One region of the Bacterioplanoides pacificum genome, then DNA from elsewhere that is predicted to be linked to it. Evidence: predicted binding sites of a transcription regulator. Region 1 holds the regulator's gene; each other region holds the start of a gene.
The links. Region 1 encodes LexA, which represses DNA repair genes until DNA is damaged. Its sites were predicted from a motif close to TACTGTNTANNTANACAGTA; they were not measured.

Region 1 (3,131 bases):
CGTCAGTAAGTCATTCAACTTCTGAAAAAATAATGCGCAACCGGGTGAATTCAACCCCATAATGAAACAGCGCTGTGGTACACTCCCGCGCCCGGAAACGAGAGGCGGATATGGCACGCTTTTTTGAAATTGTAGAGTTATCGAATGGTGATATCGCGTTACGTCGTGCAGATGAGCAGGATGGCGATGCACTGGTGAGTATTCATTTTTCTGATGATGCAAAGGCCAGTTTACAGGCGCATCATATGGACATCGCCCGGGTGATGCTGGAGGCCGGTGTACGTAAAGTGGGGGAGTTGTCCGGCATGGAAGTGGAGCGTGATGATTTTGAACAACCGGAATATCACAATCAGCTGCACTGATTGCTGATTACCGCAACCCGTCAAAAAAAAGCCTTGCAAGACTGCAAGGCTTTTTTCGTTTCTGCATCAGGCATGAGGCAGTTGTTGTATTTCCAGCGCGCCAACGGGCTGGCTGAAAATGTACGTCGTTGCGATTAACGACGCTGAATCAGAATGACCTGGCTGCCACTGCGCCAGGCTTGCTGCTGGATACATTCCCGCTGGTTGTCGTGCAGTGTCCCTTGCCATTCAATGATGATATGACTGTTTGCAGCAGCCAGTACTTTTTCTACCAGTACCATTTGTGTATCGGCACAGACATCCAGGTGAATAACGGCTGAGTTTTCCAGTCCCAGGCTTTCGAGATAACGTTTGTTCATGGGCATGGATGGGCTCATCCACATCAGCCAGCGTTGTTGTGCTGAACATTGTGCTAATAACGGCAGCAGCTGCATGGGTTGTACGGCACTGCCTTCACTGAGAATCAGCTCGGTCAGGCTGCCACGGGAGATAGCCGGTCGCTGCTGACTACTGAGTGACAAGCCGGTTGGTTCAACTTCGAGAGTTAACTGACGCATATTTCCCCCTGAACGTTTGATTATCCCTGGCGTTTTAGTTGCGGCGCACGACGCCGACGTACAGCCCTTCAATGGCGAAATCGGCTTCTTTTAAGTCAACTTCGATTGGCTGGTAGTCTTTGTTTTCCGGATGCAGCAGCACTTTACTGCGCTTTTTCTCATAACGTTTAACGGTGACTTCATCACCCACCCGGGCGACGACAATTTCACCGTTGCGGGCGGTATCCATACGATGAACGGCAATGTAGTCGCCGTTAAGGATGCCGACCTCCATCATAGAGTCACCGTGTACCTCAAGCAGGTAATCGGCTTCAGGTTTAAAGAAGCTGGGCGGGATTTCGCAATAATCATCGATGTGTTCCTGTGCCAGGATAGGCTCCCCGGCAGCAACCCGGCCAACGATTGGCAGACCCGGGTTGTGTTCTTCTACGACCCGGATACCACGTGAGGCGCCAGCCATCATCTCAATGGCGCCTTTACGTGCCAGTGCCTTGAGATGTTCTTCAGCGGCATTGGGTGAGCGAAAACCCAGTTCGTTGGCAATTTCCGCGCGGGTAGGCGGAAAGCCGGTGTCTTCCAGTGATGACTTAATAAAGTCGAGAACCTGCTGTTGACGCGCGGTCAGCTTGATCATGATATTTATCCAAACTGGTGATCCATACAGTGACTGTAAATGTATACAGTATTTTTGCTGCTGTAAACCCCCCTGCGAATTTTGCCGCAGGCCACTGTACGACCTTTTCACGACCTAGTTCTACGGTTAGCGGGAGGGCAGGAATACTGCAATGTCGGCCAGGAGTACCGGGGAAAGCCGCCGGGGCTTGCGTTCAGAATGTTTTAAACGTATGTTTGAAACAGTTGTTTTTATGACGGTAATTCATGAGTTTCGGGGAGTCCGGCCGGCATGGCGAATAAAGATACGGCTAAGGCAATTCTCAATGCAGCGGAAGAGTTGTTTTCGGAGAAAGGGTTTGCTGAGACTTCTCTGCGCAATATTACCACTAAGGCCGGGGTCAATCTGGCGGCGGTGAATTATCACTTTGGTTCCAAAAAGGAACTGATCCAGGCGGTGTTTGCCCGTTTCCTGAACAGTTTTTGCCAGCGTCTGGATCAGCAAGTGGATGCCTATCAGCAGCAACGTGGCAGTGCACAGCCGGATCTGAATGCGGTATTGATGATGTTGCCGGCTACTGCGCTTGAAGATGATAAAGGTGTGCAGGACGAACTCAGTCAGCGCCGTTTAGGTATCTTTATGCGGTTATTGGGCCTGGCTTATACCCAGGGGCAGGGCCATGTGCGTAAGTTTCTGAAGCAGGAATACGGTACTGTCTTTAATCGTTATATGGCGTTAGTGACCGCAGCGTCGCCACAGCTGAGCAATGAAGAACGCTTCTGGCGTATTCATTTTATGCTGGGAGCCACGGTGTTTACCTTGTCAGGGGCCGACTCGCTGATGGCGATGGCGCAGCATGAGTTTGGTTTAACCACAGATATCAGCCAGGTATTTGATAAGCTGATTCCGTTCCTGGGAGCCGGACTGCAGGCACCGGGCTGAAGTACGTGCTCTGAGTGTCCTGAGGCGACAAAAAGCCGTTTCGGAGGTCGCTTAATTCTGCGCTTCTGATAAGCTGCGCTGTTATATTTCAGTCGTATTTGGCACATTTCATGACGGACAATCTGATCGAAGTTTCTGTTGCTGATCAGGCATTAAGGATTTCTGCGGCAGGTATCTGCCATCTCTATTCAGTTTCTACCGCCGCGGCCGGTGTTGGTGAGCAGTCTGGCTCTGGCCAGACGCCGCGTGGCTGGCATCGTATTGTGGCCCGGATTGGTGCTGGCCAGCCGGAGAATACGGTGTTTGTTGGTCGTCGTGCCAGTGGTGAAATTTATTCCCCTCAGTTGGCGTTGCAGTACCCCCGGCGGGACTGGATTCTGACCCGTATCCTCTGGTTACAGGGGCTGGAAGTCGGCCGTAACCGCATGGGTTCTGTTGATAGTATGCGGCGTTATATTTATATCCATGGCACCCCCGATTCTGAACCGATGGGGCAGCCGCTCTCCCATGGCTGTATCCGTATGCGTAACCGTGACCTGCTGGAGTTGTTTGAACTGGTTAACAGCGACACACAGGTCTGGATTCAGGCGCACAGTTTTTCGAGAATTCCATGCAAAAATCTGTAACAACCAACTTCACCCGTCAGCTGGGGGTGAT
Region 2 (3,131 bases), on a different contig from region 1:
AGTTCTTCAGAACGTTGTTTGTCGCTCAGTTCACGGATCTGGGTGTGAGTGGAATGGTCGCCACTGATTTTACTCACCTGAAAATGTTGATGCGCCTGTGCCGCAACCTGTGGCTGGTGGGTGACACACATCACCTGGCCGGCAATTTTTTCGCCATCCGGAGACTGGCCGAGTGAGCGCATTAAGCGGCCAACCCGTTCTGCTGTACCACCTCCGATACCGACATCTACTTCATCAAAAATTAAACTCGGGATCTGACTGGTGGCGGCTGTTACGACCTGAATCGCCAGGCTGATACGTGATAATTCACCGCCGGAAACCACTTTGGCCAGTGGTCCGGATGGCATGCCTGGGTTGGTTTGTACGTGAAAGCTGATCTGGTCAATGCCGTGAGGGCTGGCTTGTTGGTCATCCAGTACCTCGACCTGAGTCATAAACCGGGCGCGCCCCAGCGCCAGCGAATCAAAGTGTTGTTCGACCTGCTGATCCAGTTGCCGGGCGGCATTTTTGCGTTGCTCTGACAGCTGTTGTGCGAGGGTTAAAAAGTGTGTCTTTTGTTGTTCTACCTGTTGCTGCAACTCAAGCAGGTCATCGTCGCTGAGGTTCAGCTGTGCCAGTTGCTGCTCCTGCTCCTGCCAGTAAGCGTACAATCGCTGAGGCTGGATCTGGTGTTTGCGGGCGACGGAGAAAATCTCTCCCAGGCGGTTTTCGATCTGCTGTAAACGGTGTGGGTTGATGTCCACCTGTTCCAGATAACGCTGCAATGACGAGCCGGCTTCCTCCAGCTGAATATGAGCCTGCTGCAATAATTCCCGTGCTTCCAGCAGGATCGGATGCTGATCGTCGAGTTGCTCCAGATACTGGATTGCCTGATAGGCCAGCTGAGTCGCGGCAGTGTCACTGTTGTCATCACCGAGGCAGGCCACCATGGCCTGCTGGCCGGACAGTAACATGGTTTCTGCGTTGGCCAGACGTTTGTGTTCGGCTTCGAGTTCCTCCAGCTCGTGTTCACTCAGGTTCAGTTCCCGTAATTCTTCGACCTGGTAACTGAGCAGTTGCCGCTGCGCCTGAATTTCACTGCTTTCTTCGGTCAGGGTACGCAGCTGGCGGGCACTCTGCTGCCACTGGCGGAACGCCTGTTTTACTTTACCGGCGACGGGTCTCAGGCCGGCGAAGGCATCCAGCAGCTGGCGTGGCGTATCTTTCTGTAATAAACGCTGATGGGCATGCTGGGAGTGAACGTCGATCAGAGTCTGGGCCAGTTCTTTCAGATCGTTAGCGGAGGCCGGGCGGCCATTAATATAGCCCCGTGAACGGCCTTCGGCAGAAACCACCCGGCGCAGAATGATCTGGTCGTCATTGGCAGGCAGGTCGCGCTCGTCCAGCCACTGACGGGCATTGTCATTCGGGGTAAAGCTGGCGCTGATTTCGGCCTTTTCGGCACCCTGGCGTACGCTGTCAGCTTCGGCCCGCTGGCCCAGTGCTAATCCTAAAGCACCGAGCAGGATGGACTTACCAGCACCGGTTTCGCCGGTGATAACGGCCATACCCGGTTTAAACTCAAGCTCCAGCTGGTCTACTAAAGCAAACTGATGAATCGACAGATGAGACAGCATACGCGGCTCCTGTATCTTTTCCTGCGAGGCAGGGCTCTGACTAAAGGGCTGAATGTATATACAGTGTTTATATGTACAGTATCGCGAGCTGTCAAGAAAATAATCAGATTCTGCGGCTTTTATGCTCTTGAAACTGTGTTTTCTGTTCCCATATAGAGTTCAGCAATTAATGGCTGTTAACCCCAATGAATCAACTGATTGAGGAAAAATGATGTCTGAAGAGCAGAAAGTTCAGGGCGAAACCGACGAACAAACCCTGGAACAAAACGACACTACAGAAGCTGTTGAGCCTTCCGTGGAAGAGACTGCTGAGGCATCGGCTGAGTCAGGCAGTGAAGAGCTGACCGCCCAGCTGGAACAGGCACAACAGGAAATAGCCGACCTGAAAGAGCAGATGTTGCGGGTCCAGGCTGAGATGCAGAATGTGCGTCGCCGCGCCGAGGCTGATGTCGAAAAGGCTCATAAATTTGGTGTGGAAAAGTTTGCCAACGAGATGCTGAGCGTGGCCGACAATATGGAACGGGCGCTGGCAGCGGCCGGAGACGATGACGCGACCAAGCCGTTGCGGGAAGGGGTGGAAATGACCCTCAGCGGTTTCCTGGCCGGGCTGGAGAAATTCAAAGTAGAAGTGGTTGATCCGATGGGAGAAGCCTTCAACCCGGAGCTGCATCAGGCGATGTCGATGGTAGAAAGCGCTGACGCTGAACCTAACACTGTGATCGCGGTGATGCAAAGAGGCTACACCCTGCAGGGGCGGCTGTTGCGTCCGGCAATGGTGATGGTCAGCAAAGGCGCGCCACAAATCGACGAAAACGCGTAATTTTTCGCCGGTTTGGCCTTGAAAGGGCGCTAACCGGACTTATATAGAAATTAACAAAATAAATCAGCATAAACTGAATTGTTATTAGATCAGAGGCGGCCTGTGCCGCCCGGCATTGGAGATAAATATTATGGGTAAAATTATTGGTATCGACTTAGGCACCACCAACTCCTGTGTTGCGGTACTGGATGGCGAAAAGTCCAAAGTGTTAGAAAACGCAGAAGGCGATCGCACCACGCCTTCCATTATCGCTTACACCGACGGTGAAACTCTGGTGGGCCAGCCGGCTAAGCGTCAGGCGGTAACCAACCCGGATAACACACTGTTCGCGATCAAACGTCTGATCGGCCGTCGTTTTAAAGATGACGTGGTTCAGAAAGACATCTCTATGGTGCCATACAAAATCATCGAAGCGGATAACGGTGATGCCTGGGTTCAGGTAAAAGATGACAAATTTGCACCGCCGCAGGTGTCTGCAGAAGTTCTGAAAAAAATGAAGAAAACTGCAGAAGACTACCTGGGTGAAGCAGTAACGGAAGCCGTGATTACCGTTCCGGCTTACTTCAATGACTCTCAGCGTCAGGCGACCAAAGACGCCGGTAAAATTGCGGGTCTGGAAGTAAAACGTATCATCAACGAGCCAACCGCAGCTGCACTGGCCTACGGCATCGATAAAGAAGGTGGTGACCGCACCA
Region 3 (3,131 bases), on a different contig from region 1:
ATGTATAAGGATTTCAGCTGCTGCTTTAATGACTGATCGCTGGAGCCATTAAAAAACAGCGTGGTCGTGAGCTGGCACTGCTTGATGTAAGCGATAAAGTCAGCGGCACTGCTGACCTGATCGAAACCCACAGCGTATTGCCAGATCTCGGCGATATCGCCAGCGGCACTGTGCCACATACCTTCCAGGTAAGTCTCCAGCTCTCCATGGAAATTGCTCGTGAACACCAGGTATTTCGATTTCAGGTGATCGCGCTTAACCTCATTCCCCTGTTCAAAAAATACATCGTTAAGAATAAATAACCGGGCAAAATAAGTATCAGGGACTTTGGCAAACGGACTTTTGTCGTGCAGTCCCAGAGTCTGAATCCGGCGCCGGGTGATTTTATCGTATGCGGCCTGATCGCCAGCATTATCATAGCCGGTTTCGCAGCGGCCGTTTTTAATCGGACATAAGCAGGTGAGGCCATAGGACTGGCCAAATTTATTTGCCATCTCAGGCCTCCTCTTTATTCAGCTGTGACTGCAATGCCGGCGTTGGCTGTTCCGGATCGGGTTGTAATGACATTACCGGCCCCTGACCCATGCTCCCGAAGGCGTGCTGGTTATCATTCAGGAAGCTGTTGTAAGCCCGGAGAAAATCGTCATCCGAGAGTTCTGCAGAGTCCGTGGCAAGTTGCCTGAGGTTTTCCATTAAGGCTTGTGCACTTTTCACATCGTTGGCTGATGCCAGCGGGTAGGCGTTGTAGTAGTGATCGGTTTCGACCTGGTTAAAGCGGATGTAACGGTAGAAATCATGCAGTGGCACGGACTTCGGATATTTAATGTTCCAGCGCCAGAACATATCCAGGCCGCCGGGAATGGCAAAGGAAAAGGAATCGATATACTGGTCCCAGCTGCCATTAAAGTTGCTCTCAAACAACATGTAGCTGTAATTCAGCGTTTCTTTTGGCTGTGATTTATCCAGCCGGGGGAAAGCATTGCGGCCAATAATGGTCCAGCGGGCGTAATGAATCAGTGACAGGGTTAATAACCCTTTAACGAAATAGGGGAAGGTTTTGACCACCACCCAAAAGATAATTTTCTGCCAGATGGCCGTCCACCACCGTAAGGGTGTGATGACATTCATACCATAGGCTTTACCAGCGATATTCGACACAGGGAGCTCCTTTTCTGATGGTCCGGATAACGGTCAGGCTGATTAATCTAAACCCACATTAAAGGGCCAGCCTAGTGCTTTTGCATAAATCGTTGCTATACTGTTTTTATATACAGTATCTTGTCAAGAGTTATGCGATTATTTGTTGCCGAGAAGCCCAGCCTTGGACGTGCCATTGCGGCGGTGTTGCCAAAGCCTCAGCAAAAGGGTGAAGGATTTATCCGCGCCGCCAACGGTGATGTGGTCAGCTGGTGTATTGGTCACCTGCTCGAACAGGCCGAACCGGATGCCTATGACCCGGCGTATAAACAGTGGCGTCTCGATCACCTGCCGATTGTGCCGCAACAATGGCAGCTACAGGCCAAAGCCAAGACCCGCAAACAGCTGTCGGTGTTACGCAAGCTGGTCAGGGAGGCGGATCAGCTGGTTCATGCCGGTGACCCTGACCGAGAGGGTCAGCTGTTGGTGGATGAAGTGTTCGATTTTCTTAAGCTGTCAAAAAGCCGCAAGCAGCAGATTCAGCGCTGCCTGATTTCTGACCTTAACCCCGGCGCGGTGAAAAAAGCACTGCATAATCTGCGTCCGAACAGCGACTTTACCGCTTTATCGGTGTCGGCCCTGGCGCGCTCCAGAGCTGATTGGCTGTATGGTATTAACCTGACCCGTGCTTTCAGTATTAAAGGTCGTCAGGCGGGCGTAACGGCGGTGTTATCCGTTGGCCGGGTACAGACTCCGGTATTGGGACTGGTGGTACGCCGGGATGAAGACATCGACAACTTTGTTGCGAAACCTTTTTATGAGGTCTTTGCGCAGCTGGCATTGGCTGCTGATCAGGCGATTGCTTTTCAGGCCAGGTGGCTTCCGAGTGATGCCTGTGCCCCTCATCAGGATGACGATGGCCGGGTGCTGAACCGGAAACTGGCTGAAAATGTCGCGCAGCGGATTCAGCAACAGCCGGCTCTTGTTGAGGACGTCCAGCGTAAAAACAAAAATCAGTTTGCACCGCTGCCGTATAATCTGTCGGCGTTACAGATTGATGCTGCCAAAGCACTGGGCATGAGTGCCAAGCAGGTGCTGGATGTGTGTCAGGCGTTATATGAAAAGCACCAGCTGATTACCTATCCCAGATCGGACTGCCGTTATTTACCCAAAGAGCACCTGAATGATCGTGCGGCGGTCGCTGGCGCGATTGATCATAATTGCCGTGATCTGAAGGATGTAGTGGCCCGGGCCGATTTTTCATTACGCAGCAAAGCCTGGAATGATGCCAAGGTGGATGCCCACCACGCCATTATCCCGACAGCAAAACAAACCTCAGTGGACAAACTCGGCAGCCGGGAGCAGGGGGTGTATCGCCTGATTGCACGGCAATATCTGTTGCAGTTTTATCCGCCATTTGAATATGCAGATACCAGAGTGGATGTTCGTATTGGTGGCGGTTTATTTCGCGCGAACGCCAGAGAAACCCTGCTGCCAGGCTGGAAGCAGGCGATGCCGCAGCCGTCTTCTGCGAAAGCCGCTGGTGACGGTGATGAGGTTCAGAGCCAGCTGCCGGCGCTGCAGCCAGGTCAGGCGTTGTGGTGCCATGAAGGATGTATCCGGGATAAACACACTCAGCCACCGGCGTATTTTAACGATGCCACTTTATTGGCAGCGATGACGGGGATTAGCCGGTTTGTAGCTGATAAAACCCTGCAGCAAACGTTAAAAGAAACTGATGGTTTAGGCACAGAAGCGACCCGCGCCAGCATTATCGAATTATTATTTAACCGGCAGTTTCTGCGCCGTGAAGGGAAACACATCCGTGCCACAGCGCTGGGAAAAGCACTGATTGCCGCGTTGCCCGCATCCACCACGCTGCCTGACAGAACGGCGCTGTGGGAGCAGCAATTAAGTCATATCTGTCAGCGTCAGCAGAATTACCAGGGCTTTATGGCTCCGCTGGAACAGGAGCTGAATGGCCTGATTAACGA

Region 2: a site for LexA is predicted at 1,678-1,697, ahead of recN (DNA repair protein RecN). Genes of this name have one in related genera too.
Region 3: a site for LexA is predicted at 1,257-1,276, ahead of ACFOMG_RS11290 (DNA topoisomerase III). Genes of this name have one in related genera too.

Annotation. Positions count from the first base shown of each region.
Region 1 covers NZ_JBHRYB010000013.1:353,554-356,684, reverse strand. The annotation lists gene ACFOMG_RS12845 (hypothetical protein) at 111-362, shown strand; gene ACFOMG_RS12840 (SulA-like leucine-rich domain-containing protein) at 497-919, opposite strand; gene lexA (transcriptional repressor LexA) at 954-1,553, opposite strand; gene ACFOMG_RS12830 (TetR/AcrR family transcriptional regulator) at 1,824-2,474, shown strand; gene ACFOMG_RS12825 (L,D-transpeptidase family protein) at 2,585-3,100, shown strand; gene nagZ (beta-N-acetylhexosaminidase) at 3,085-3,131, shown strand, end outside.
Region 2 covers NZ_JBHRYB010000015.1:36,218-39,348, forward strand. The annotation lists gene recN (DNA repair protein RecN) at 1-1,616, opposite strand, end outside; gene grpE (nucleotide exchange factor GrpE) at 1,828-2,436, shown strand; gene dnaK (molecular chaperone DnaK) at 2,567-3,131, shown strand, end outside.
Region 3 covers NZ_JBHRYB010000011.1:54,244-57,374, reverse strand. The annotation lists gene ACFOMG_RS11300 (hypothetical protein) at 1-494, opposite strand, end outside; gene ACFOMG_RS11295 (hypothetical protein) at 496-1,158, opposite strand; gene ACFOMG_RS11290 (DNA topoisomerase III) at 1,291-3,131, shown strand, end outside.